4 regions of the Dactylosporangium sp. CA-139066 genome follow, and region 2 is predicted to be linked to each of the others. Evidence: riboswitches for the same ligand, from Rfam matches in the RefSeq annotation. Region 2 holds a riboswitch; each other region holds the start of a gene.
The links. Region 2 has a riboswitch for cyclic di-AMP ahead of ACQEVU_RS28155 (NlpC/P60 family protein). Riboswitches for the same ligand answer to the same signal wherever they lie in the genome.
Positions count from the first base shown of each region.

Region 1 (5,767 bases), 5.7 Mb from region 2:
CGCTGCTCGCGCTGGACCTGGCCTTCCCGGCGCCGGCGGCGGTCGCCGAGCTCATCGCGCTGGCTCGCCGCGCCACCATCGCGCCGCGCTGAACCACCGGACCGGCTCGACGTCCGGCCCCGCCGCGCCGCGACACCGTGCCCGGCCGGCGCCCCGCGCGCACCACGCCCTCCGGCCGCGCCCCGCCGCTCCCGCCGCGCTCCACTCCGCGCTCCACCCCGCCGCGCCGGCCGCTGCGGTCTTTGCGACAAGTCGGGCGCTCCGCGCCACGACTTGTCGTATTTATGCGTCGTCAGGCGATAAATCATCGTTAACCGGCGCGCAGGTCGGCGAGCACCGTCTCGACGTCGCCGGCCCGCGGCCACGTCCGGCCAGGCCGCCCCGGTGCGGTCGGCGAGCGAAGACCCGGTTCAAACCAGCGTGCCCACCGAAAAGCGCTCCCCGAGCGAACCGGATCGACGCCCGGCTACGCCGAAGAAGGTGAGGCTAGGGGGACGGCACATGCCCGGTGATGATTTCCACGAGTTCGTCCGGTCGCGGCTGCCCGGCCTGCGCCGCGCCGCGTACCTGCTCTGCGGCGACTGGGAACGCGGCGACGACATCGTCCAAAGCACCCTCACCGACGTCTACGTGAAATGGCGGCGCGTGCGCAAGGCCGACAATGTCGACGCGTACGTGCGCACCATCCTCGTGCACCGCTTCGTCGACGAGCGGCGGCGCGGCTGGGCGGCCCGCGTCCGGCTGGTCGAGCGCCTGCCCGACCGGCCGGTCGACGATGCCGCGCTGCAGTCGGTGGCCGACGGGCTCGACCTGCGCGGCGCCCTGGCCGAGCTGCCGCCGCGCCAGCGCGCGGTCCTGGTGCTGCGGTTCTACTGCGACATGTCCGTCGAACAGACCGCGGAGGCGCTGCGCTGCGCCCCCGGCACCGTGAAAAGCCAGACTTCCGCGGGTCTGCAGGCGATGCGGCGCCTGCTGGCGCCCGCGCCACTCGACCAGGGGAGGACACGATGAACGAGAACGGCCTGCGCCTGCTCATGCACGCCGGCGAGGAGGCCCCGCCCTCGCGCGTCGACCTCGGCCGCGTGGTCGCCGACGGCAACCACCGGCGGGCGCGGCAGCGGGCGGCAGCCGGTGTCGCGGCCGCGGTCGCCGTGCTGGCGGTGACCGGCACGGCCGCGCTCGGCCTGCGCTCCGCGCCCGGCACTGCGGACGGGCCGCCGGCCGGTCCGCCCGCGGCGGCCGCGAGCGCCTCGCCGGCGCACCGGACCGCGGGCGGGTTCGACCCGATCCTGCTGCTGCGCATCGCGCCGGGGTGGCTGCCCGACGGCGTACGCGAGGACCCCGACCCGCTGCTGTGGGCGGCCGTGCAGTCGGTGTCCTACACCGACGACGGCGGCAAGTTCGACGCAACCGACCTCACCATCACGCTGTACGCCAACGGCTTCATGCCCCGCTGGCTCGACCCGGCCACGGCCGGGGACCCCAACCAGCTCGCCGTCAGCACGAGCGCCGCGCCCGCGCTGGGCTCGGGCGACGCGTCCTGGTACACGGTCGAGACCCACCGCGCCCCGGGTGACACGCACGTGCGCCCCGATCGCAACGGGCTGCTGTGGCAGTGGGCGCCGGGGTCGTACGCCACCGTGGAGGGCGAGGCCCCGGGCACCCTGGCCGAGAACCGCGCCATGTGGCGGCACATCGCCGCAACGCTCGGCACCGCGGGCCGGCGCCCGTTCGCGGCCGGCGTGCGCGTTGCTGTGCCGGCGCCGCTGGTGCTGATCGGCGTCGACCGGATCACCGAGGGACCCGGCCCCGGCGGCGGGACCACGGTGCTGATCCTCAGCGACAAGGCGTACGTGCCGCCGCCGGGCCACGCCGGGCGCGGTTACCGCGTGATGGTCGGCCCGGACGGCGTGCACGTGAACGGACGGGAGACCGAGGGGCTCGAGCCGCTGGGCGCGGACTTCACCGCATCCGTGCGGCGACTGCCCGACCCGGCGGACTGGACCCTCGACCCGTCGCGGTGAACGCGGCTCAGGCGAGGGCGGCGACCACCTCGGCGGCCCGGTCGGCGTGCTTCTGGTACGCCCCCGGGTACGCCGAGCGCTGCACCGCCTGCGCCGCCCCGGTGACGCTCATGCTCTGCCAGCCCGAGACCTGCATGAGCGCGTTGTAGAACAGCATCGCCGAGTGCGCCGGGTCCATGAGCTCGGCCACGGTGCCCCAGCCCTGGCTCGCGCGCTGCTGGAACAGCCCGACCGAGTCGTGGTCCGCGGAGACGCCGTCGTGCGGCAGCTTCAGCGAGGACGGCACGGCGGGGCTGGCGACGTTGTACAGGTCGCTCTCCTGCATCGCGGTGGCGAGCGCGACGACGAGCGCCTTCTGCGGCAGGCCCTGGGCGCGGCCCTGGCGCACGATGGTGGCGGCGTTGTTCATCTGGGTCTGGTCGAGGCCGGCGACGGGGCGCGGCGGCTGCGGTGCCGGCGGCGGCGTGGCCGGGGCGATCGGTTCGGCCGGCGCGGCCGAGATGGCGGCGGTGCCGGTCGGCAGTACGAGCGAGGCGTCGTCGTAGTGGTAGGCGGGCGCGGCTGCGGCGGCGACCGGCAGGTGCACGGCCGGGGCGCCGGCGGAGCCGGTGGCCAGCAGCGTGGCCGAGACGACGACGGCGGACACGGCCCCGGTCTTCACGATGAGGCCGGGCCGGCGATGTCGTGGACGAAACTGGCGCGGTAAAGGTTTCAAGGTAAGCGGTTTCCTCTTCAGGACGGCGCGAATCAGCGCACGGCGAAGCGCACGTCCACAGGGGGACGCGCGGTGACAACGACGCACGGGAGAGGGCGCGCGGGATCGGCACGGCCCCAGGGGTCAAAGCTCACCCATGGAGACGCGCGGCGATTGGGCGTCGATCGGCGTGAAAACGCGGCCAGGCATTACGTCCTGGCGATCACCCGTCCGAGAGGAAGGCGGCGGGCGGCCGCAGCAGCAGCATCGAGATACGGCACGAGCGGTACTCCTTCCGGTGCCGCCTACCGGGTTAGCTGACGGGTTCGGGCGGGAAGATTCGCCCTACCGTGACTCGGTCACGGATACACCCCAGGACTGCGTGGGTCCCCGGCCCGCGGTATCGAGGCATGCGACGCATTCGATCGCGTGGCTCGACGGTGCGGCTCGACGGCGCCTGCCCGGTGGCACCCGTTTGGCGCCCGTCGACCGGAGCAGACCACCCGACCTTACTGGGCGGTTTCGGCCTCGGCCAGCCGCAGCAACGGGATCCCACCCGGCGCACCTGAACGCTCACCGTGTGCTGTCACCCGACCGGTCACCTGAGCGGTCGTCCGTTCGTCGCGTCGATGGCCTTTGACCTGGTACATCGCCTTGTCAGCGATCCGCAGCGCCGCGCCGGCATCGGCAACCGTGTCGTCGATCACGGCCACGCCGACGCTGACCCGCACTCGCAGAACGTGACCGTCGTGCATGACCGGCGTGCACACGGCCCGCTCGACCCGCTCGGCCAGCGCCGTGCGGGCGAGGTCGCCGAGGTTCTCGGCGAGGACCACGAACTCGTCGCCGCCGAGGCGGGCCACGGTGTCGCCGGGGCGGACCAGCGCGGTCAGCCGCTGGGCGACGGCGACGAGGACCGCGTCGCCGGCGTCGTGGCCGAGGGTGTCGTTGACCGCCTTGAAGTCGTCGAGGTCGCAGAACAGCAGCGCGCTGACGCCGAGCCCGGCCTGGGCCCGGCGGATCGCGGCGGCCAGCGGCGCGGCCAGGGCGTCGCGGTTGGCCAGGCCGGTCAGCGGGTCGCGGAGGGCGCGGCGGACGAGGTCGGCCTCGGTCGCCTTGCGGCCGGTGATGTCGTGGACCTGCAGGATGCCGAAGCCCGGCGGACCGGCCACGATCGACAGCGTCGCCGACACCCAGATCGTCTCGCCGTCGGCCCGCACGCAGCGCACCTCGTAGTCGCGCACCGGGGTGCCCTTGCTCGTCAGTGCGGCGGCGAAGGCGAGCCGGGCCCGGTCCACGTCCGCGGGGTGCAGCAGCTCGGACACGCGCAGCCGCACGAGGTCGGCGCCGTCGCGGCCGAGCAGCTCGCACAGCGCGGGGTTGACCCGGGTCAGCCGGCCGTTGTCGTCGCCCTCGATCCCGACCATGCACATGCCGCTGCCGGCGCCGTCGAACGCAAGCCGGAAGGCCTCCTCGCTGGCCGTGAGGTGCTGCCGCTCGCGCCTGAGCGCCTCGACCAGGTTGGCGTTGTCGATCGCGATGCCGGCCTGCCCGGCCAGCATCTCCAGCAGCTCCCGCTGAAACGGGCCGGGGCGGCGCCCGTCGGCGGGCAGGTCGACGCTCAGGATGCCGACGATCGCGCCACTGGGCGCCCGCAGCGGGGCGAACAGGGCGTCGAGGGGGTGCCAGCGCTCGTCCTCGGGCACGCCCTCGACGCCCGGCACCTCGTCGGGCACCCACGACTGCATGTCCTCGCTGAAACGGGCGTGCGGGAGGTACCGCAGCTGCCCCCACTCCTCGGCCCGCTCCAGGTAGCCGTCGAACTCCGCCGCGGGGTACCGCGCGCCCAGCAGCGACTCGCGGGCGTCCTCGGAGCCGGCCAGGGCAACCGCCTCGTAGACGCCCTCGGGGTGCAGGTAGTTGACGACGGCGACGCCGAACCCGGTGCCGTCGACGACCGCGTCCACGATGAGCTGCAGCGTCTCGGCGAGCGTGGTCCCGGTGTTGATGCGGCCGGTGATGCGGTACACGGACCGGATCGCGGCCATCGCCGTGTCACGATCCCGCTCCATCGCCCGCCCACCCGGTTCCGGTCGACCTTCGAACCCTGCCTGACGCATCCCCTACATCGACGCATCAAACCGGATCTGAAGTAAACCCTCGCATCACGACGGCGCGGCGGGCGGCAGCGTCAATGCGCCGGCCGCGCGGCGGGCCTCCTTCATCATGGCCTCGATGATCAGCCCGCGGAAGGGCATGAACGGCAGCATTCGGATGCTCAGCGCCTGCATCCGCGCGGCCCGCTCGGTCCTCGGGGCGAAGCCCTTCGCCGGTCGCAGCGCGGCACGCTGGTTGACCTCGACGAACTCCCGCATCCGGGCGTCGTACCCGGACAGCTCGCCCGTCCCGCCGGCGATCTGGAGGGCCAGCAGGTAGGCGCCGGCGAGCGCCATGCCGGTCCCCTGCCCGGTCAGCGAGGACGGTGCGTAGCCGGCGTCGCCGACGAGCGCCACCCGCCCCCTGGTCCAGCCGGGCATGCGGACCTGCGCGTTCGGCGCGACGTACAGGTCGGGCGCCTCGCGCATGACCTCGAGCAGCCGCGGGACCACCCACCCCGCGCCGTCGAACGCCGCCTCGACGCTGCGCAGCCGCTCCTGCCGGTCCCGGGGCGGGAGCGGCCCGCCGTACAGCAGCGTCACCTTCACCTCGCGGTCGCCCCGGTCCGTCTTCACGCTCGCCACCCGCCCCGCCCCGGAGTGGATGAGCTGCCAGCGGGTGATGCCGAGCTCGTTCGGCGCCGTGAAGATCGCGGCGTTGCTGCCCAGGTGGTGCACGTACCGCTCGGAAGGGCCGAACGCGAGCGCCCGCACCCGCGAGAAGATGCCGTCGGCGCCGACGACGTAGTCGAAGTCCCTCGTCCCGCCGCGCTCCAGCTCGGCCTCGGCCCCGCGGCCGTGCGGGCGCAGGGCGGCGACGGTGTCCCCGAAAATCCACTCGACCCCGTCCGGCACGGCCTCGTGCAGCAGCCGGGAGAGGTCGCCCTTCATGA
Region 1 covers NZ_JBNJNH010000001.1:382,093-387,859, reverse strand. The annotation lists gene ACQEVU_RS01845 (polyprenyl synthetase family protein) at 1-92, shown strand, start outside; gene ACQEVU_RS01840 (SigE family RNA polymerase sigma factor) at 502-1,011, shown strand; gene ACQEVU_RS01835 (hypothetical protein) at 1,008-2,024, shown strand; gene ACQEVU_RS01830 (hypothetical protein) at 2,032-2,670, opposite strand; cyclic di-AMP (ydaO/yuaA leader) riboswitch at 3,006-3,139, opposite strand; gene ACQEVU_RS01825 (diguanylate cyclase domain-containing protein) at 3,228-4,790, opposite strand; gene ACQEVU_RS01820 (FAD-dependent monooxygenase) at 4,884-5,767, opposite strand, start outside.
Region 1: linked by a shared signal. The riboswitch ahead of ACQEVU_RS01830 (hypothetical protein) and the one ahead of ACQEVU_RS28155 (NlpC/P60 family protein) in region 2 are both predicted to bind cyclic di-AMP.

Region 2 (5,767 bases):
TCGGCGGCCCCGGCGTCGGCGGTCAGCACGGCCCAGCGGCCCCCGGCGACCACGGTCTCGGCGCCGAACGTGACGACGGTCTCGGTGTGCATGTGGCTGACCCAGTCGTCGCGCTGCCGGCCGTCGTCGAACGTCACCACCGTGACGTCGTGGTGGTTGACCTGGCACTGGACGCTCTCCCGCACGCCCGGCTGGGCGGGCAGCCGGGACGCCTCGGCACAGCCGGCCGCGGCGGCCAGCTGGAACGGCGACGGCGGCGCGACCGGGAACAGGCTCTGGGCCGCCCACCAGCCGAGCCCCGCGATGAGCACGGCCCCGGCGATGACCAGTTCGGTCCGGGTGGAGATCACCGGCGCACTGTAGCGGACCATGGGTCAGGCCCGCCGGATCGGCATGTGCGTCGGCGCCGCCGGCCCGCCGAGGAACGTCGCGACCAGGTCGGCACACAGCCGTGGCTTCTCGATCAGCAGCGTGTGCGAGGCGTTCGGTACCACGGCGAGCTCGGCGTCGGGCAGCCCGCGGTACAGCTCCAGGGTGTGCTCGAGGGAGACGGCGTCGTCGTCGCCGACGAGCACCAGCGTGCGGCAGCCCACCGCCTTCAGCTCGGCCGCGCTCAGCGCGAGGTCCCCGGCCGCGGCGGAGGCGGCGATCCGCTCGATGACGGAGGCGAGATGGCCGGGTCCTTCCGGCGAGACCTCGGCGTGCTGGTCGTAGATGACCTGCGGGATGTCGGCGGGCGAGGCGGGCGGCAGCAGCCCGCCGTCCTGGTGGAACGCGCCGCTGATGAGCACCAGGCGCGACACCAGGTCCGGACGGGCCAGCGCGGCCAGCAGCGCCACCACCGCGCCCGCGCTGTAGCCGACCAGGGCCGCCGGCTCGCCCACGACGTGCTCCAGGAACGCGACCGTGTCGGCCGCCATGACCTGCGGGCTGAGCGGGCCGCCCGGATCCGGGGTGTGGCCGTGGCCGCGCCGCTCCGGCTGGTAGAGCCGGAACGATCCGGCCAGCGCGTCGAGGTTGCCGGCGAAGCAGCGCGAGTCGACGATCGCGCCGTGCAGCAGCACCACCGGCTCGCCCGCGCCGCGTTCGTCGTACCAGGTGCGCAGGCCGTTGATCTCGGCGTACCGCTGCATCGCGACCTCCCCCGTCGTCCGCCCTGATTGTGTCGCACGCGGCCCTGGTTTCGCAGACCCGGCGTGGCGGCCCGGCGCCGGCGACGGCCGCGTGGTGCGCATAACGAATCCGGTCAAGGAGGGGTCGTGGACTTCGCTGCGGCCGACGCGATCAACCAGGCCATCCGCCTGCTGAGCCTGCGCCACCGGGCGCGGGCCGCGACGCTGCTCGCCCCGCTGGGGCTGCATCCGGGCCAGGAGGCGCTGCTGCTCGAGCTCGACCGGACCGGCCCCCGCATCCAGGCGCAGCTCAGCGAGGCCCTCGGCTGCGAGCCGCCCAGCGTCACGCTCATGATCCGCAAGCTCGAGGCGTCCGGGCACGTCCGCCGCGCGCCGGCGCCCACCGACAGACGGGCGAGCCTGGTCGAGCTGACCGAGAGCGGCGCGGCGCTGGCCGAGCGGGTCAAGGAGACCTGGCGCGCGCTGGCCGAGGAGACCGTGGCCGGCCTGGCCGCCGCCACGGTGGCCGAGCTCCCCGGCATACTGACGGCCACGACGGGCAATGTCGACCCGCGACGCGCTCGCTTTCGTTCTCGTTAAGTGTTGCTTATATCCCCCGCTGGGCGGTTTCGCCGCCGAGATCATTCCGTTACGTTCGGTGTCGAGCCCGCCGGCCACAGTCATCCAACCCCGGGTGACCCGGGCGGGCGCCGCCGAGTCGTATTCCGAGCCGGGGACCCACCGTTCCTGGGGTGAATCCGTGACCACGGTAGGGCGCACCTTCTTCTCGCCCGAACCCGTCAGCTAACCCGGTAGGCGGTCACGGAAGAAGGACTGTGCCGTGTTCAACGGACGAACGACGCTGCGCTCCGTAGTCGTCGGCGTGGCGGTCGCCGCGCTGATCGCCCCGGCCTGCGCCGCGCACGCCGATCCGAGCCCCGAAGAAATCCAGGCCCAGATCGACAAGGGCAACAACGAGGTCGAACTCATCGTCGAGCAGTACAACAAGGTCAACGGCGACCTCGCCGCCACCCAGACGGCGCTGACGTCGCTCGAGGCCGACCTGGTGCCGCTGCAGTCCCGCATGGACGCGGCGCACGCCGACGCCGACTCGGTCGCCGTCAACGCCTACAAGACGGGCGGCGGCAACCTGCGCACCATGTCGCTGGTGCTCGGCGCCGGCTCCTCCGACGCGTTCTTCGACCGCGTCGGCACCCTCGAGCAGATCTCCCGCAGCCAGCAGCAGGACCTCGCCGCATACACGTCGGCGAAGACCACCTTCGACGCGCAGAAGCAGCGCCTCAACGAGACCCTCGCGGCGCAGAACCGGCAGAAGGCGGAGCTGGAGACCCGCAAGAAGCAGATCGAGGGTGACATCGCCCGCCTCGACGAGATGCAGCGCAAGGCCGACGCGGCGGCCAAGGCCGCGGCCGCGGCGGCGAAGAAGCCCGCCCCGACCACGAACACGAACACCAACCCCGGCGCGCCCCCGAAGGTCAACGGCGCCGCCGGCAAGGCGGTCGCCTACGCCTGGGCGCAGCGGGGCAAGCAGTACGTCTGGGGCGCCGCGGGGCCGGACACGTTCGACTGCTCGGGCCTGACCATGATGGCGTGGAAGGCGGCCGGCGTCACGCTGCCGCACAACGCCGCACAGCAGTACGCGAAGGTCCGCCACATCTCCAGAAGCCAGCTGCAGCCGGGCGACCTGGTGTTCTACAACAATCTGGGGCACGTGGGCATCTACATCGGCGACAACCAGATCATCCACGCCCCGAACAGCCGCACGGTCGTGAAGGTCTCGCCGATCGACATCGACACGCTGTACGGCTACGGCCGCCCATAACCGGGCGACGCTCGGTCCCCGTGCCTGCGGGGACCGAGCGGCAGGACGGGCGGGGCCTAGCGACGGGTCTCCGGAACCCGGCGGCGCGCCGTCATCAGCAGCGCGACCGCCCCCAGCCCCAGCAGCACGGTGATCCCGCCGGTGACCGCGTTGTTCCACACGATGCCGGCCGTGCTCGACGAGCGCTGGATGATGAACGGCGACACGATGATCCACACGCCGATCGCGGTCATCGCCCAACTGAGCCGGTACATCCGCGCGGGGGCCATGGCCAGCCCGAGCGCGATGACGCCCACCAGGATGCCCAGAATCAGGTTGTTCACCGCCACATTCGGCGCCGAACCGCTGAACCCGATGACCCACGGCGAAATGGCCAGCCAGCCACCGGCCAGCAGTACCAGCCCGTCGATGGCGACCGCCTGACCGCTCGCCGCGACCCGCTCGAACCGCTGCCGCATCTCAAGGGCGTCGGGGTGCTCCCCGATCTCGCGGTACTGCGAAACCCCGGACACAATGCACCTCCCGTACAGACGACAACCAGCTGCGTTCCAACCGGCCCACTACCCGCCACCTCCCACCCGACGCATTTCGTGGACAATCGCTCGTAATCACCCCGGTGACCCCGGTTTGATGCGAAAAACGGGTCAGCCGAAGCGGCCGGCCATCGCGTCGTACACCGCCGGCAGCAGCGCCCGCACGGCCACCGGCAGCCGCAGCCAGCCCGGCAGGTAGGCCTCGGCCCGGTCGTGACGCAGTGCACGCACGACCGCGGCGGCGGCCCGGCCGGGCGGCATCGGTCGCGGGATGCGCCGCTCGTACGCCCGCCCGCGCCGGTCGAAGAACTCGGTGTCGACGACGCCCGGCACGACGGTGGACACCCGCACCGGGCGGCCGCGCAGCTCGAGGCGCAGGCTGTGGGCGAACACGTCGAGGGCCGCCTTGGTCGCCGCGTAGACCGCCTCGCCGGCCACCCCGAGCCGGCCGGCGATCGAGGTCACGTACAGCAGGTGCCCGCCCTGCTCGCGCATCCCCGGCAGCAGCACGCGGGTCATGTCGATCGGCGCGCGCAGGTTGACCTGCAGCAGCCGGTCCAGCACCGACTCGGGCATGCCGGCGACGTCACCCGCCCAGCCGACCCCGGCGTTGCACACCAGCGCATCGACGCGGCCCCACCGCTCGAGCACCCGCTCGGCCAGGCGCGCGCCGGCGCCCGGCCGCGACAGGTCGGCGAGCACCCCGGGCACGCCGGTCTCCCGCGACACGGCCCGCAGCCGGGCCGGGTCCCGGCCGGTCACGATCACCGTGGCGCCCGCCCCGGCGAGGTCGGCGGCCACGCAGCGGCCGATGCCGGAGGAGGCACCGGTGACGAGCACCACCGATCCGGCGAGCCGCATCCTCGACCTCCGTTCGTCACCCCGGAACCGACCGGCCCCGGGCCACTACCCGGCGCCCGCCCGATGCCACTTTTTGCACCGGCTGAAGCCGGGCACCCCGGGTATCGGGGCGGCATGGACCAGCACGCGGCACGGGACCGGCCCTACCCGGAACCGGCCCCGCGCGGGTGGTGGTTCGATGCGGCGCTCGTCGCCGGGTTCGCCGCGATCACCGCGGCCCTGGCGTGGTGGCCGCCGCTGGCTCGGGCGGACCTCGCCGTCCGCGCCTGGTGCGCCGAGCGGGCGACCCCGGCGACCCTGCGCCCGGCGCTGGTGCTGGACCATCTGGGGCAGGGCGGGCCGCTGACCGCGCTGACCGTGCTGGTGTCGTTCGCCGTGGCGTGGCCGGCTGCGCTCGCTCGCCCCGATCATGCCGGCCGGCGCCACGCCGATCGTGGCGACCGTGTTCATCGTGACCCTGAAACGGTGGACCGACCGCGGCACGCCGCACAACGGCGGGGTGGAGATCTTCGCGCACCCGGGGGCAGGTCGAGTACCCGTCGGGCCACGTCATGAACGGCGTCGTCTACCCCGCGCCCGCAGGTCGAGCGCGACCGCGAACATGGCCCGCAGCCGCGCCGGGATCGACTCCCCGGGCCAGGTGCGCCGCACCGCCTCGCTGACGACGGCGCACGCCACCTCGCTCGGATGGGCGCGGCAGAGGCGGGCGAGGCGGGCCAGGTCGGCGGTGGCCACCGTGGCCCGCAGCAGCCGCCGGCCGCCCGAGGAGGCGCTGCGGTTCCAGGCCGTGGCCGGCGCGGTGCCGGAGCCGGCGAGGCGGGCCAGGCCGCCCCAGACGGTACGGCCGCGCCGCAGCCAGTCCGGCAGCGTCGCGCCGGGGCGGGCGGCCGGCATGGCGCGCCGGGTGGTCGCCGGCGCGCGGGCCTCGGCGGCGTCGGTCAGCAGGCGCTGGAGCGCGCGGACCGCGGACAGGCCGTCGGCGAGGCTGTGGTGCATCGCCACGACCAGCCGGGTCTGCCCCAGCGGCAGCCCGGTGAGCACCAGCACTCGCCACGGCGGCCCGTCGCGAGGCAGCGGCCCGCTCCAGAACTCGTCGACGGCGGCGTCCGCCCGGGCCGTCGCCGCCGCGTCGGGCAGCGTCTCGCCGTGCGCGGCGAGCGCCCGCGCCTGCACGTGGGCCGCCGGGTCGGGCACGGGCTCGACGACCCACCCCGGGCGGCGCCAGCGGCCCCGGTGCACCGGCCGCCGGCGCAGGGCGGTGAACTCCCCCAGCCGGCCGGCCAGCAGCCGCACGACGTCCTCCGCCCCGATGCTGCGGCCGTCGGGGCGCCGGCCGAGGTCGATCACGGCGCCGATCTGCTGCGGCACCGAGGCGGACTCGACGTACAGGAAGAACGCGTCCTGGGCGCGCATCGGCC
Region 2 covers NZ_JBNJNH010000001.1:6,129,920-6,135,686, forward strand. The annotation lists gene ACQEVU_RS28140 (hypothetical protein) at 1-350, opposite strand, end outside; gene ACQEVU_RS28145 (alpha/beta fold hydrolase) at 375-1,133, opposite strand; gene ACQEVU_RS28150 (MarR family winged helix-turn-helix transcriptional regulator) at 1,260-1,712, shown strand; cyclic di-AMP (ydaO/yuaA leader) riboswitch at 1,814-1,946, shown strand; gene ACQEVU_RS28155 (NlpC/P60 family protein) at 1,954-2,955, shown strand; gene ACQEVU_RS28160 (SPW repeat protein) at 3,012-3,467, opposite strand; gene ACQEVU_RS28165 (SDR family NAD(P)-dependent oxidoreductase) at 3,600-4,349, opposite strand; gene ACQEVU_RS28170 (hypothetical protein) at 4,464-4,904, shown strand; gene ACQEVU_RS28175 (wax ester/triacylglycerol synthase domain-containing protein) at 4,899-5,767, opposite strand, start outside.

Region 3 (5,767 bases), 260 kb from region 2:
CCAGTACTCCTGGATCGCCTGCGCCTGCGTGGAGTAGATGTACAGGCCGGCGTCGCGGACCGCGGTGTTGCCGGTGGCGATGCCCCACTGGATGAGGGCGTTGGCGAAGTTCATGCCCTCCGACGACGACTCCTGGTTGTTGCCGGCGAAGAAGTTGCCGTGGCCGGAGGCCCAGTCGTGGCCGGCGTAGATGTCGAAGTCGCGCAGGAACGGGAACATCGTGTCGGCGCGGTCGGGGTTGTTCGCGTCGCGGATCAGCAGGTTGACCATGCCGCCGTACGCGCTCGTGGCCGCCCAGGCCTTGTCGTACTTGGCGAGGGTCGCGGCGGCGGCGATGTAGTAGCCGTAGTGGAAGTGGTGGTCGTTGAGCTCCTGGTCCGAACCGTACGACGCCGGGTAGCCGATGAGCGTGCCCCACGCCTGGTTGTACGCGAACAGGCGGCCCGTCTCGCCGCTGCCCGCGGTGAACCAGTCGGTGAGCCGGGTGCGGATCGCGGCCAGCAGCGTGTCGCGCTGGGCGGTGCGGCCGAGCTGGTCGGCGATCTCGGCGGCGCGGGCGGCGCGGCCGAGGCCCTTGCCGGTCCAGTACGTGTCGTTGCCGAAGCCCGCGAGGGGGTCGCCGCCGGTGATCTGGTCCAGGTAGCCGCCGACGGTCGTCAGGTCGGCGCCGGAGGAGTCCGCGACGGCGGGCACCTCAGGCAGTACACCTTGGAAGCGGGTGGCGGTGGTGAAGGCGCCCGCGCCGGTCAGGATCTTCATGGGTCCCCGCGCGGAGACGTAGGTCTGCGCGATGGGCGTCGCGCCGGCCAGGTTCTTCCACTGGTGCGGGTAGAGCGCGAGGACGGTGCCGGAGCCGGTGCCCTCGCGGGCCGTCGTGGTGACCGTGTAGGTCGCGTTGACGGTGCTGGACCCCTGGTCGTAGCTCCACCCGACGCGGGTGCCGGTGACGTGGTTGTGGGCGTACTGCCCGTAGGTGTTGGCCAGCGCGGTGCGGTCGGCGGCCGGCGTCGACGTGGTCGTGGGCAGCAGCGCGACCGAGAAGTAGTCCTTGCCGGCCAGCGTCGAGGTGATGCTGGCGCCGCTGACGGTCCAGGTGGCGCCCGTCGGCGCGTACGCCATGTAGTCGTGGCCGCGGACGGTGAACCCGACCCGGTTGCCGCTGTTGGACCACACCGCCGGGGCGCCGCCGAACGTGAGCTGGGCGTTGCCGCCGCTCGTGCGGGCGTAGACGAACGGCAGGCCGTGGCCGATGGTGGTGCGCAGCGTGCGGGCGCCGTCGGACCAGCTCGGCGTGACGGTCCAGTCGGTCCAGCCGTCCACCAGGGTGTTCGGCGCGTTGAGGCCGGTCACGCCGATCGTGAACTCGGTGGTGTACGGGTAGTGGTACTCCCCGACGCCGGTGGCGGTGCCGGAGATGGCGGCGTCGGTGGTGTAGGAGACGCCGAGGCCGCCGGCGGAGGGCTGGAAGGCCATCGGGTGGGCCTGCAGCGGCGAGGAGTAGTTGCAGTCGGTGCGCTTGAACAGCAGCGACGACCACCAGTCGTTCGTCGGCACCGCGCCGGCGGGGGCGTTGGCGGTGACGTACTGGCGGGGGTTGGTCGCGATGCTGCCGCACCCGGTCGGGCCGCTGGTGCCGGCCGGCGCGGTGGTGGCGTAGCTGCCGGAGCCGAGGGTGGCGGCCTCGGCGTTGGTCAATGCGACGAAGGTCAGGGCGGTGGCGACGAGGGCAACGGCGATGGCACCGGCCGCGGCGGGTCGTCCTCGGGCAAGACGCATGGCATGGACTCCGTGATGAGAGTGGCGGTCACTGCGGGGTCCCTGGGAATGATGCGCACCAATTGTGACCAGTGTCAATGGTGAGTTTTCAGAGAGCGCTCTCAATCTGTGGCATGAGCTGCTCAAACATGCTGAGAGCGCTCTCGTCCGGAGAAACCCGGTGGACGGCGACGGCGGCGGGCGGGCAGGGTCGGGGCATGCGACAGGACGAGATCTGGGACGCTGAGGTGGCCGCGGCCTACGACACACCCGGCGCCGGCATGTTCGCGCCCGAGGCGGTGGACCCGGTCGTCGAGCGGCTCGCCGCGCTCGCCGGCGGCGGGCGGGCGCTGGAGTTCGCGATCGGCACCGGGCGCATCGCCGTGCCGCTGGCCGCGCGGGGCGTGCCCGTGACCGGGATCGAGCTGTCCCGGCCGATGCTCGAGCGGCTGCGGGCGAAGGCGGACGAGGCGGCGATCCCGGTCGTCGTCGGCGACATGGCCACGACCCGGGCGCCCGGCGAGTACAGCCTGGTGTACCTGGTCTTCAACACCATCTCCAACCTGGTCACGCAGGACGAGCAGGTCGCCTGCTTCGCCAACGCGGCCGCGCACCTCGGGCCCGGCGGCCGGTTCGTGGTGGAGCTGGAGGTGCCGGCGCTGCGCGTGCTGCCGCCGGGCCAGCCGGCCACGGTGTTCGCGGCCGAGCCCGGCTACCTCGGCATCGACACGTACGACCCGCTGCACCAGATCCTCGTGTCGCACCACGTCCGCTTCGACGACTCGCGGCAGGCGCGCGTGACGCGCAGCCCGCACCGCTACATCTGGCCGTCCGAAATGGACCTCATGGCCCGGCTGGCCGGCCTCGAGCTGGAGTCCCGGCACGCGGACTGGGCGGGCGCGTCGTTCACCGCGGAGTCCACCACGCACGTGTCGGTCTACCGCCGACCGTAAGGCGCGACCGCGTTTTGCCTGGTGGCAGTATCTTTTACCCTCTTGGCAGGGGCGGTACCGACCAGTAATGTCACCTCGTCCGCGCCGGTCCCCTCGCCGTGAATGCCCGGCCCCGGCCGCGGACCCGCCGAGTCGCGCATGCGAGCCGGGGACCCATGCGTCCCGGGGTGAATCCGTCGGCCATGTGGCCGTGGTAGGGCGAGCTTCCCGCCCGAATCCGTCAGCTAACCCGGTAGGCGGCACCGGAAGGAGTTCTTCTGTTGCGCCTGCAACTGGCCGACGTACGTCACCACCTCGCCTCGCTGCGCCGCCCCCTGCCCGCCGTACTGGGCACCGCCGCGCTCGCCGTCGTCTCGATCGGGACCGCGGCCATGCTCAACCAGTCCCCCGAGCCGGCCGACGCGCACGTCACGGGAGCCGCCGCCGCCCTCAGCACCGCCGCGCCCGAGCGCCCGGCGGCGCCGGCCGAGGCGGCCAAGCCCGACCCGCTGCTGCTGGCGCCGGAGGCGAAGGAGGTGAGCTACGACTTCCAGTTCCAGCCGAACTTCTACTTCTGTGGCCCCGCCTCCACGCGGATCGCCCTGTCGTCCAGCGTCAACGCCCCGTCGCAGAGCGACCTGGCCGGGCTGCTCGGCACCACGGTCAACGGCACCAACTCCGCCCAGGACACCACTCGGGCGCTCAACCAGGTGCTGGGCCGCGACGCGTACCAGACCCACTGGATCCCCGGCCAGCGCGCGAGCGGCGCCCAGGCCGAGCAGCTGCAGCGCGACGTCGTGCGCGCCATCGGCGAGGGCCGCGGCGTCGTGGCCAACATCGTCGGCGGCGCCACGGACGTGACGGGCCGGTACCACGAGTTCGGCGGCGGCCACTACATCTCGATCATCGGCTACCGCGACCGCGGCCGCGCCGTCGAGATCGCCGACCCGTCGGGCATGTTCGGCCCGCGCACCTACTGGATGGAAACGTATCCGATGGCCAACTGGGTCGCCAGCCGCGGCTACTCGGCCTGACCATCACCTGCTCGACCCGGATGACGCCGGCCTGACGCGGCGGGTGGCGGTCACGCCGTACGGCGTGACCGCCACCGTTGCGCGACGTCCGTCAGCCGGCGGCGATGCAGAACGGGTGGCCGGCCGGGTCGAGCAGGACCAGCCAGCCCCCGTCGCCCGGCTGGAACTGCGGCCGCGTCGCCCCCGACGCCACCAGCTCGGCGGCGGCGCGCTCGACGTCGTCGACCTTGAGGTCCAGGTGGGCCTGCTTGGCGTCGTCGGGCCAGCCCGGCGCCCGGTAGCCGGCGACGCGCTGGAACGCCAGCTGGACCGGGCCCCCGTCGCCGAGGTACACGAAGTCGTCGTCGGCGGAGGCCACCTCCCATCCGGTCGCCTTGCGGTAGAACTCGGCCAGGGCGCCCGGGTCGGCGCAGTCGAAGATGATCGTGCTCAGCGTGGCCATGTCGTCCACTTCCTTTCTGGTCGCCGGCCAGCCTGCCCGCCCGCCGCGCGATCCGGCTTGGACATCTTTGCGGCGGGCGTTTTTGTCGTACCCCCGGCGTAGCGTCACCGGCGTGAAGGCAGAGCTGGTGGCATCCCGTCCGGGCCTCGACATCGCCGCGGTGACCTGCGGACGGCAGCACGCCGGCTGGTCCCCGCCGGAGGAGCAGACCGACTATCGCGTGGTCCTGGTCCGGCGCGGCCGGTTCCGGCGACGGGTCGCGGGCCGGGCCGCCGATCTCGACCCGACCGTCGGCTACATCGGCCGCCCCGGCGACGAGGAACACTTCGCGCACCCGGCCGGCGGCGACGTGTGCACGTCCGTGCGCCTCTCACCGGCGCTGTGGGACGCCCTCGCCGGCGATCCGGCCGCGCGGACCGTCTACGTCGACGCACACCTCGATCTCGCCCATCGCCGGCTGCTGCGGGCGGCGCGCGACGGCGACGTCGAATACGGGGTCGTCGAGCGGCTGACGGCGCTGCTGTCCGCGGCCCTGGGGTCGACGGCGGCGAACGACCCGGACCGGGCGCTGGTGGACCGGGCGCGCGAGGCGATCCGGGCGGACGATCCGGCGGCCGGCGGGCTGATGCCGCTGGCGGCGCGGCTGGGGGTGTCGCCGTTCCGGCTCAGCCGGGCGTTCACGCGGCAGCTCGGGGTGTCGCTGACCCGCTATCGCAACCGGGTCCGGGTCGAGCGGGCCCTGGACAAGCTCGAGGACGGCGCGGAGGACCTGGCGGCGCTGGCCGCCGACCTCGGCTTCACCGACCAGGCGCACCTGTGCCGGACGATGCGCCAGCACCTCGGGCACCCGCCGAGTGCCGTGCGCCGCCTGTTACGGGACGAGTGACGGGCTCTTGAGGATGCGCCGAGCGTCGGCGTCGGCGGCCCCGGACAGCACGTAGCGGCCGCGCGGGACGAGTGACGGGCCCTTGAGGATGCGCCGAGCGTCGGCGTCGGCGGCCCCGGACAGCACGCAGCGGCCGCGCGGGACGAGTGACGGGCCCTTGAGGATGCGCCGAGCGTCGGCGTCGGCGGCCCCGGACAGCACGCAGCGGCCGCGGCCGGCGCGCTTGGCCTCATACATGGCCACGTCGGCGTCGGCGATGAGCTCCTCGTCGTCGCCGGAGCGGTTCAGGGCGATGCCGATGCTGGCGCCGACCTCGGCCATGCCGCCCGGGAGGAGGACGGGATGCGACAGCTCGTCGATGATGCGGGCCGCGACCTCGCCGGCGTGGTGCTCGCCGGCCGGGCACAGCACGACCACAAACTCGTCGCCGCCGAGGCGGCCGACCAGGTCGTCGTGGCGCACGACCGCCTGCAGGCGCCGGGACAGCTCGGCCGGCAGGGCGTCACCGGCGGCGTGGCCCATGGTGTCGTTGACGGCCTTGAAGCGGTCCAGGTCGACGAAGAGCAGCGCCACCGTGCCCGGCGCGCGGCTCTGGGCCAGGCAGTGACGCAGGCGCTCGTGGAACAGGGCGCGGCCCGGCAGGCCGGTCAGCGGGTCGTGGCGCGCCGCCTCCATGTCCCTGGCCGTGCGCGCGTCGGTCAGGGCGAGGCTGATGTGC
Region 3 covers NZ_JBNJNH010000001.1:5,872,909-5,878,675, forward strand. The annotation lists gene ACQEVU_RS26950 (glycosyl hydrolase) at 1-1,776, opposite strand, end outside; gene ACQEVU_RS26955 (class I SAM-dependent DNA methyltransferase) at 1,974-2,708, shown strand; cyclic di-AMP (ydaO/yuaA leader) riboswitch at 2,824-2,962, shown strand; gene ACQEVU_RS26960 (C39 family peptidase) at 2,969-3,721, shown strand; gene ACQEVU_RS26965 (VOC family protein) at 3,813-4,163, opposite strand; gene ACQEVU_RS26970 (helix-turn-helix domain-containing protein) at 4,276-5,049, shown strand; gene ACQEVU_RS26975 (diguanylate cyclase domain-containing protein) at 5,035-5,767, opposite strand, start outside.
Region 3: linked by a shared signal. The riboswitch ahead of ACQEVU_RS26960 (C39 family peptidase) and the one ahead of ACQEVU_RS28155 (NlpC/P60 family protein) in region 2 are both predicted to bind cyclic di-AMP.

Region 4 (5,767 bases), on a different contig from region 2:
CGTTGTGCGGGGTCATGGTGCCCGGGCCGCTCTGCGTGTTCCAGTACCACAGCGCCGTCTTCCAGGCCACGGCCGCGTCGGTCTGCACGAGGTTGGGGTTGTGCAGCAGGTCGATGCCGAGCGCGTCGCCGGCCGCCTTGTAGTTGAAGTTCCAGCTCAGCTGGATCGGGCCGCGGCCGTAGTACGCCGCCTGGCCGGCCGGGCAGCCGTAGGACTGGCCGGCGTCGCAGTAGGCGGGGTAGTTCGCGGTGTTCTGCTCGACGATGTACACGAGGCCGCCGGTCTCGTGGTTGACGTTGGCCAGGAACGCCGCCGCCTCCTGCTTGCGCACCGCGTCGCTGCCGGTCTTCGCGAACGCCGGGTAGGCCGACAGGGCGGCGACCAGGCCCGAGTACGTGTAGAAGGCGTTCCGGCCCGGGAACATCTGGTTGAACTGGGCCTCGCTGACCACGAAGGCGCCGTTGTCCGGCGGGGGCGGGGGCGCGGTCGTCGTGGAGCCGCCGCCGCTGCTGCAGGCGTACGGGTCCCAGTACCAGGTGCTGATCACCGGGCTGTACCCCGGGTTGTCGTGCTCGGCGATGTAGAACTTGCCATCGGTGAACTTCACGATGTCGCCGGTCACGTAGTTGCGGCCCTGGACCCACGCCGGGAAGCTGCACCCGCCGGCGGAACCGGTCTGCGGCGGCGGGTTGGCCGGGCCGCTGCCGCCGCACGATCCCTGGTCCTGCCACACGCCGCTGGTGCCGGGCGGGGCCTCGTTCTGCGTCCACCACTTCGCGAGGTAGTTGTGGCCGTTGCGGGACACCGTGGCGCCCCCGGTGTAGACCGCCGTCGCCTGCCACGGCGCGGCACACGAGGCGGCGGAGGCGGGCATCATGTTGAAGACCGCGACCACCCCGCTGACGATCGCCATCGCGGCGAGCATCGCCAGCGCGCGCACTCTGGACACCCTGAATCACTCCTTCGGTCTGACTGTGACCGGCCTATCCGACCAGCCGAGAGCAGCCGAAACAGCGAACATCATCGCTTTATGAAGAATATTTACGGTACCGTTGAGGCAGTGCGAGGGCGACGAGCAGCCCGGCCTCGGCGACCAGCAGCAGCCGCTCGGCCAGCCCGATGAGCACCCGGTCACCGGGGAAGGCGGAGTAGACCATCGCCAGCGCGCACCCCACGCTCACCGCGGCCAGCGCGCGCACCGCCCGCCCGTGCGGCACCCGCTGCGCGAGCCGCCAGCCGGCGACCGGCAGGGCCACGAACGCGGCGACCGAGGCGTAGCGGTGCACCGACCCGGCGGCCGAGAGCGCGAGCCCCGGCGCGTCGGTGGGCACGATCGCCGCGACCGTCAGCCCGGCGGCCCAGACCGCGAACAGCCCGGCCACCCACGCCTCGATCCGCACGCCGGTCCGGTGCAGGGCGAGCAGCAGCGCGCCCGAGGCGGCCGCCATGACGACCATCGCCCAGTCGACCACGCCCCCACGATCGGACACGGCAAAGTCGCTCACGGTGAGCGACCAGGGGTTGAGGTTGCCGTTCGGGTCGAGATGGCCGTCGACGACCAGGGCGGCGGCAAGGGCGAAGCCGGCGAGCGCGAGAAGCCTGAGGTTCACCGCCCGATCCTGGCGCGCGCAAGGGGTTCATCGGCTCGGTGAGTGTCACCCACGCGCCCCGGAGGCCGCGTCAGGGTGTGATCTGGGCCACAAATGGCCAGAGCAAAGAAGCTTTTAAGGATCTCCGCACAAACGGTGCGGTGCGCGATTTCTGGACCCTGGGTACAGTGACCCACGGTCACGTCCAGCAGGCGCCGCCCCCGGTGCCGGGCGTGGCTGCCGCCCAATCGCCGCACCGTGGCGAGCCGGGGACCCACCGTTACGTTGGGGTGAATCTACCCTCTTCGCGAGGGTGGTAGGGGTCGTTCCGTCCCGAACCCGTCAGCTAACTCGGTCGGCGGCCGACGGAAGGAACAACGAACCAGATGTCATCGCGACATCCCTACCGGCGCGTGATGGTCGCGCTGCTGTCGGCTCTGGTGCTCGGGGGGCTCGCCGGCACGCCCGCCGCGGCCGAGCCCACGCCCGGCGGCGACCCGGGCGACGAGGGCGCCTCCGCCAACCCGACCCTCGCCCAGGTCCTGGAGCAGACCACCCAGGCGTACACCGACGCCAAGGCCCGCTTCGACGCCTCCGTCAAGCGCCAGGGCGAGCTGACCGAGCAGCTGAAGAACACCGAGGCCCAGCTCGCCACGATCAAGGACCAGGTGGCGGCGATCGCCATCGCGGCGTACCGCACGGGCCCCCTCACCACCTTCGCGGCCCTGATGGACGCCGGCAGCCCCGACGGCTTCGCCGAGCGGGCCGGCTCCATCAACGAGATCGCCCACCACAACGACAACCTCCTGCACCAGTACAAGCTGCTGCAGGATGCGCAGACCGCGCAGAAGAAGGCCCTCGACGACGAGGTCACCACGCAGCAGCAGCAGGTCGCCACGATGGACCAGCAGAAGAAGGACGCGGAGAAGGCGCTCGCGCTGGCCGGCGGGCCGAGCAAGGGCTTCGTCACCGCAAACCTGCCGGTCGCCGACCCGGTGAAGCGCAACTCCGACGGCTCGCTGCCCAAGGAGTCGTGCAGCGTGAAGGACCCGACCACGACCGGCTGCCTCACGCCGCGCACGCTGCACGACATGCAGACGGCGCAGAAGGACGGCTTCAAGCGGTTCGTGTCCTGCTACCGCCCGAGCGGGCCGTATGAGCACCCCAAGGGCCGCGCCTGCGACTTCTCGGTGCAGAAGAGCAACGGCTTCGGCGGCGTGGCCACCGGCGACGACTTCGTCTACGGCTCCACACTGGCGGCGTACTTCGTGAAGAACGCCTACAACCTGGGCGTGATGTACGTGATCTGGTTCAAACAGATCTGGACACCGGCGGCCGGCTGGCACCATTACAGCGGCGTGGCCGGCGACCCGTCCAGCGATCACACCAACCACGTGCATCTCTCGGTTCTCTAACCCTCACCTTCGCGGACGGCCGGTCGATAGGGCTCCTGTCGACCGGCCGTTTCTCTGCGAGGGGATCCGCAAGTGAAGTACCGTCTCGTGACCCGCAGCGACTTCGACGGACTGGTCTGCGCGGTCCTCCTGCGCCACCTCGACCTCATCGGCGACATCACGTTCGTGCACCCCAAGGACGTGCAGGACGGCAACGTCGACGTCGGGCCGACGGACATCCTCACCAACCTGCCGTACGCCCCCGGGGCCCACCTGGTCTTCGACCACCACCACTCCGAGACCCTGCGCGTCGGCCAACTCAACGGCACCGGCCAGGCGACCAACCACGTCATCGACGCCGAGGCCCCGTCGGCGGCCCGCGTGATCTACGACCACTTCGGCGGGCCGGAGCGCTTCCCGCACGTCTCCGACGAGCTGATGGAGGCGGTCGACCGGGCGGACTCGGCGCAGTACGACATCAGCGAGATCCTCCAGCCGGTCGGCTGGACGCTGCTGAACTTCCTCATGGACAGCCGCACCGGGCTGGGCCGGTTCCGGCAGTTCCGCATCTCCAACTACCAGCTGATGATGCAGCTCATCGACGCCTGCATCGACCACCAGGACGTCGAGGAGATCCTGGCCCTGCCCGACGTCGCCGAGCGCGCCGAGCTCTTCCGCGACCAGCAGGAGCTGTTCGTCGACCAGCTGCGGCGGGTCTCGCACGTGCACGGCGACGTGGTCGTGGTCGACCTGCGCGACGAGGACATCATCTTCGCGGGCAACCGGTTCATGGTCTACGCGCTGTTCCCCGAGGCCCGCGTCTCGATCCACGTCATCTGGGGCAAGCAGAAGCTCAACACCGTGTTTGCGGTCGGCAAATCGATCCTGGACCGCACGTCGCCGACCGACATCGGGTCGGTGATGCTGCAATACGGCGGCGGCGGCCACCTCGCCGCCGGCACCTGCCAGGTGCCCCACGACGAGGCCGAGCGGGTGCTCGGCGAGCTCATCGAGAAGGTTGGTGCCGCAGTTCCGCTTGGGCACGGGAGGTGACCTCGGCCAGGACGCGCCGCCATGAGGCACACGGTCAGCTCGGCCAGGTCGGCGCTGATCTCACCGATCCGGCCGGGGGTTACAGGATCTCCGTGTCCCGCAGGAGGCGCCACAGGCCGGCGCCGTCCGGGGCGCCCAGCCAGCGGCGGTCGTTGGCCGGGAAGCGCTTCGAGCTCCCGGCGACGCCCGGGAAGGCGCCGGCCAGCACCGCCTGGGTCGGGGAGAGGTGCCGGATGGCGACGGCGGCGACGGCGTCCGGGTGCTCGGCGGCGAACTCGGCGTAGATCTCCGGGTCGTGCTGGCCGTCGTCGCCGACCAGCAGCCAGCGGATGTCCGGGAACTCGTCGGCCAGGCGGGCCAGCGAGGCGCGCTTGTGGGCCTGTCCGCTGCGGAAGAACCGGTCCGGCTGCGGGCCCCAGTCGGTCAGCAGGAGGGGACCCGCCGGGTACAGGTGCCGGGACAGGAACCGCGTCAGCGTCGCGGCCACGTTCCAGGCGCCGGTCGACAGGTAGAAGACCGGGGCGCCCGGGTTGGCGTTGACCAGCCGCTCGTACAGCACCGCCATCCCCGGCACCGAGGCCCGCGCGTGCTCGTCGAGCACGAACGTGTTCCAGGCGGCGAGCAGCGGGCGCGGCAGCGTGGTCACCATGACTGTGTCGTCGACGTCGGAGATGATGCCGAGGCGGGTGGTGGCCGGGTCGATGATCCGGATCGGCGCCTCGACCGGGGCGCTGTTCTCGCACTGCAGGGTGACAGTGGCCCAGCCCGGCGCCAGGTCGGCCTCGACGACCACGTCGACGAACCCGCCCCGGTCACACAGCACCTCGCAGGTCCGGCCGCCGGCCTCGATGCGGACCATGGCGTTCATGACCGACACCGCGGTGAACGAGCGCCAGCCGCGAAGCTTCTTGAGCCGCTTGCCGGGCTTCGGGTCGATGCGGGCGAGCAGGGCGCGCCCCATCACCCGGACCCAGCCGGGGCGCTCGTCGGTCGCGCTCGCGCCGTAGCCGGTGTAGGCGGTGACCGCGACCTTCCAGCCGCGCCGGCGCAGCCGCCGCTCCAGGAGGCTGTGGAACGCGTCCTCTATGCGCGCGGCACGGTGCAGCGGCAACGGCGCACTGCTCGGCGCGTTGGGGCTCAAGGACACTGCCCCACCCTGTCACAGCGGGCCAAGGACCGCACCCCGCCTGGCGATCAACGGCGAGTGACCAACACACGACGCTGGCATGAAACCGTGAGCCCGAACTGGACGGGCGCTCTTAGCGTGAATGTCATCAGGAACACATTTCGACGGGTTCCGCTGAAGCGCACAGGAGGTGCGAGATGGCTACCACATTCGAGGCCGTTCGGGCCGAGGCGCTTTTTGCCTCCGACCTGCAGTCGTCCCAGTCCCCGGCCGGCCGCGACATCCGCGACGCGGTCGCGGCGACGCTGCGCAGCCTCGGCGTCAAGGGCTGCGCCGCCCGGGTCGCGAGCGAGTTCGGCGACCACCCGGAGACCGCCGTCACCCGCATGGCGTGGGCGCTGGCCCAGGTCCGCGCGACCTACCCGGCCGTCGGCTCCAAAACCGCCCGCGCGATCCGCGCCATGCGGCGCCCGGGAGCCGTCATCGCGGCATGAAACCGGTCGCCGGCGGGCATAGCAGGAGCATGCAGGAGTTGCATGTCTCCATCGACCCGGACGGCGACCCGGCCGTCGAGCGGCTGCAGGAGCCGCTCGAGGCCCAGCTGA
Region 4 covers NZ_JBNJNH010000002.1:1,043,486-1,049,252, forward strand. The annotation lists gene ACQEVU_RS49535 (glycoside hydrolase family 19 protein) at 1-949, opposite strand, end outside; gene ACQEVU_RS49540 (DUF998 domain-containing protein) at 1,029-1,610, opposite strand; cyclic di-AMP (ydaO/yuaA leader) riboswitch at 1,821-1,966, shown strand; gene ACQEVU_RS49545 (coiled-coil domain-containing protein) at 1,976-3,004, shown strand; gene ACQEVU_RS49550 (exopolyphosphatase) at 3,077-4,036, shown strand; gene ACQEVU_RS49555 (App1 family protein) at 4,116-5,183, opposite strand; gene ACQEVU_RS49560 (hypothetical protein) at 5,360-5,656, shown strand; gene ACQEVU_RS49565 (hypothetical protein) at 5,686-5,767, shown strand, end outside.
Region 4: linked by a shared signal. The riboswitch ahead of ACQEVU_RS49545 (coiled-coil domain-containing protein) and the one ahead of ACQEVU_RS28155 (NlpC/P60 family protein) in region 2 are both predicted to bind cyclic di-AMP.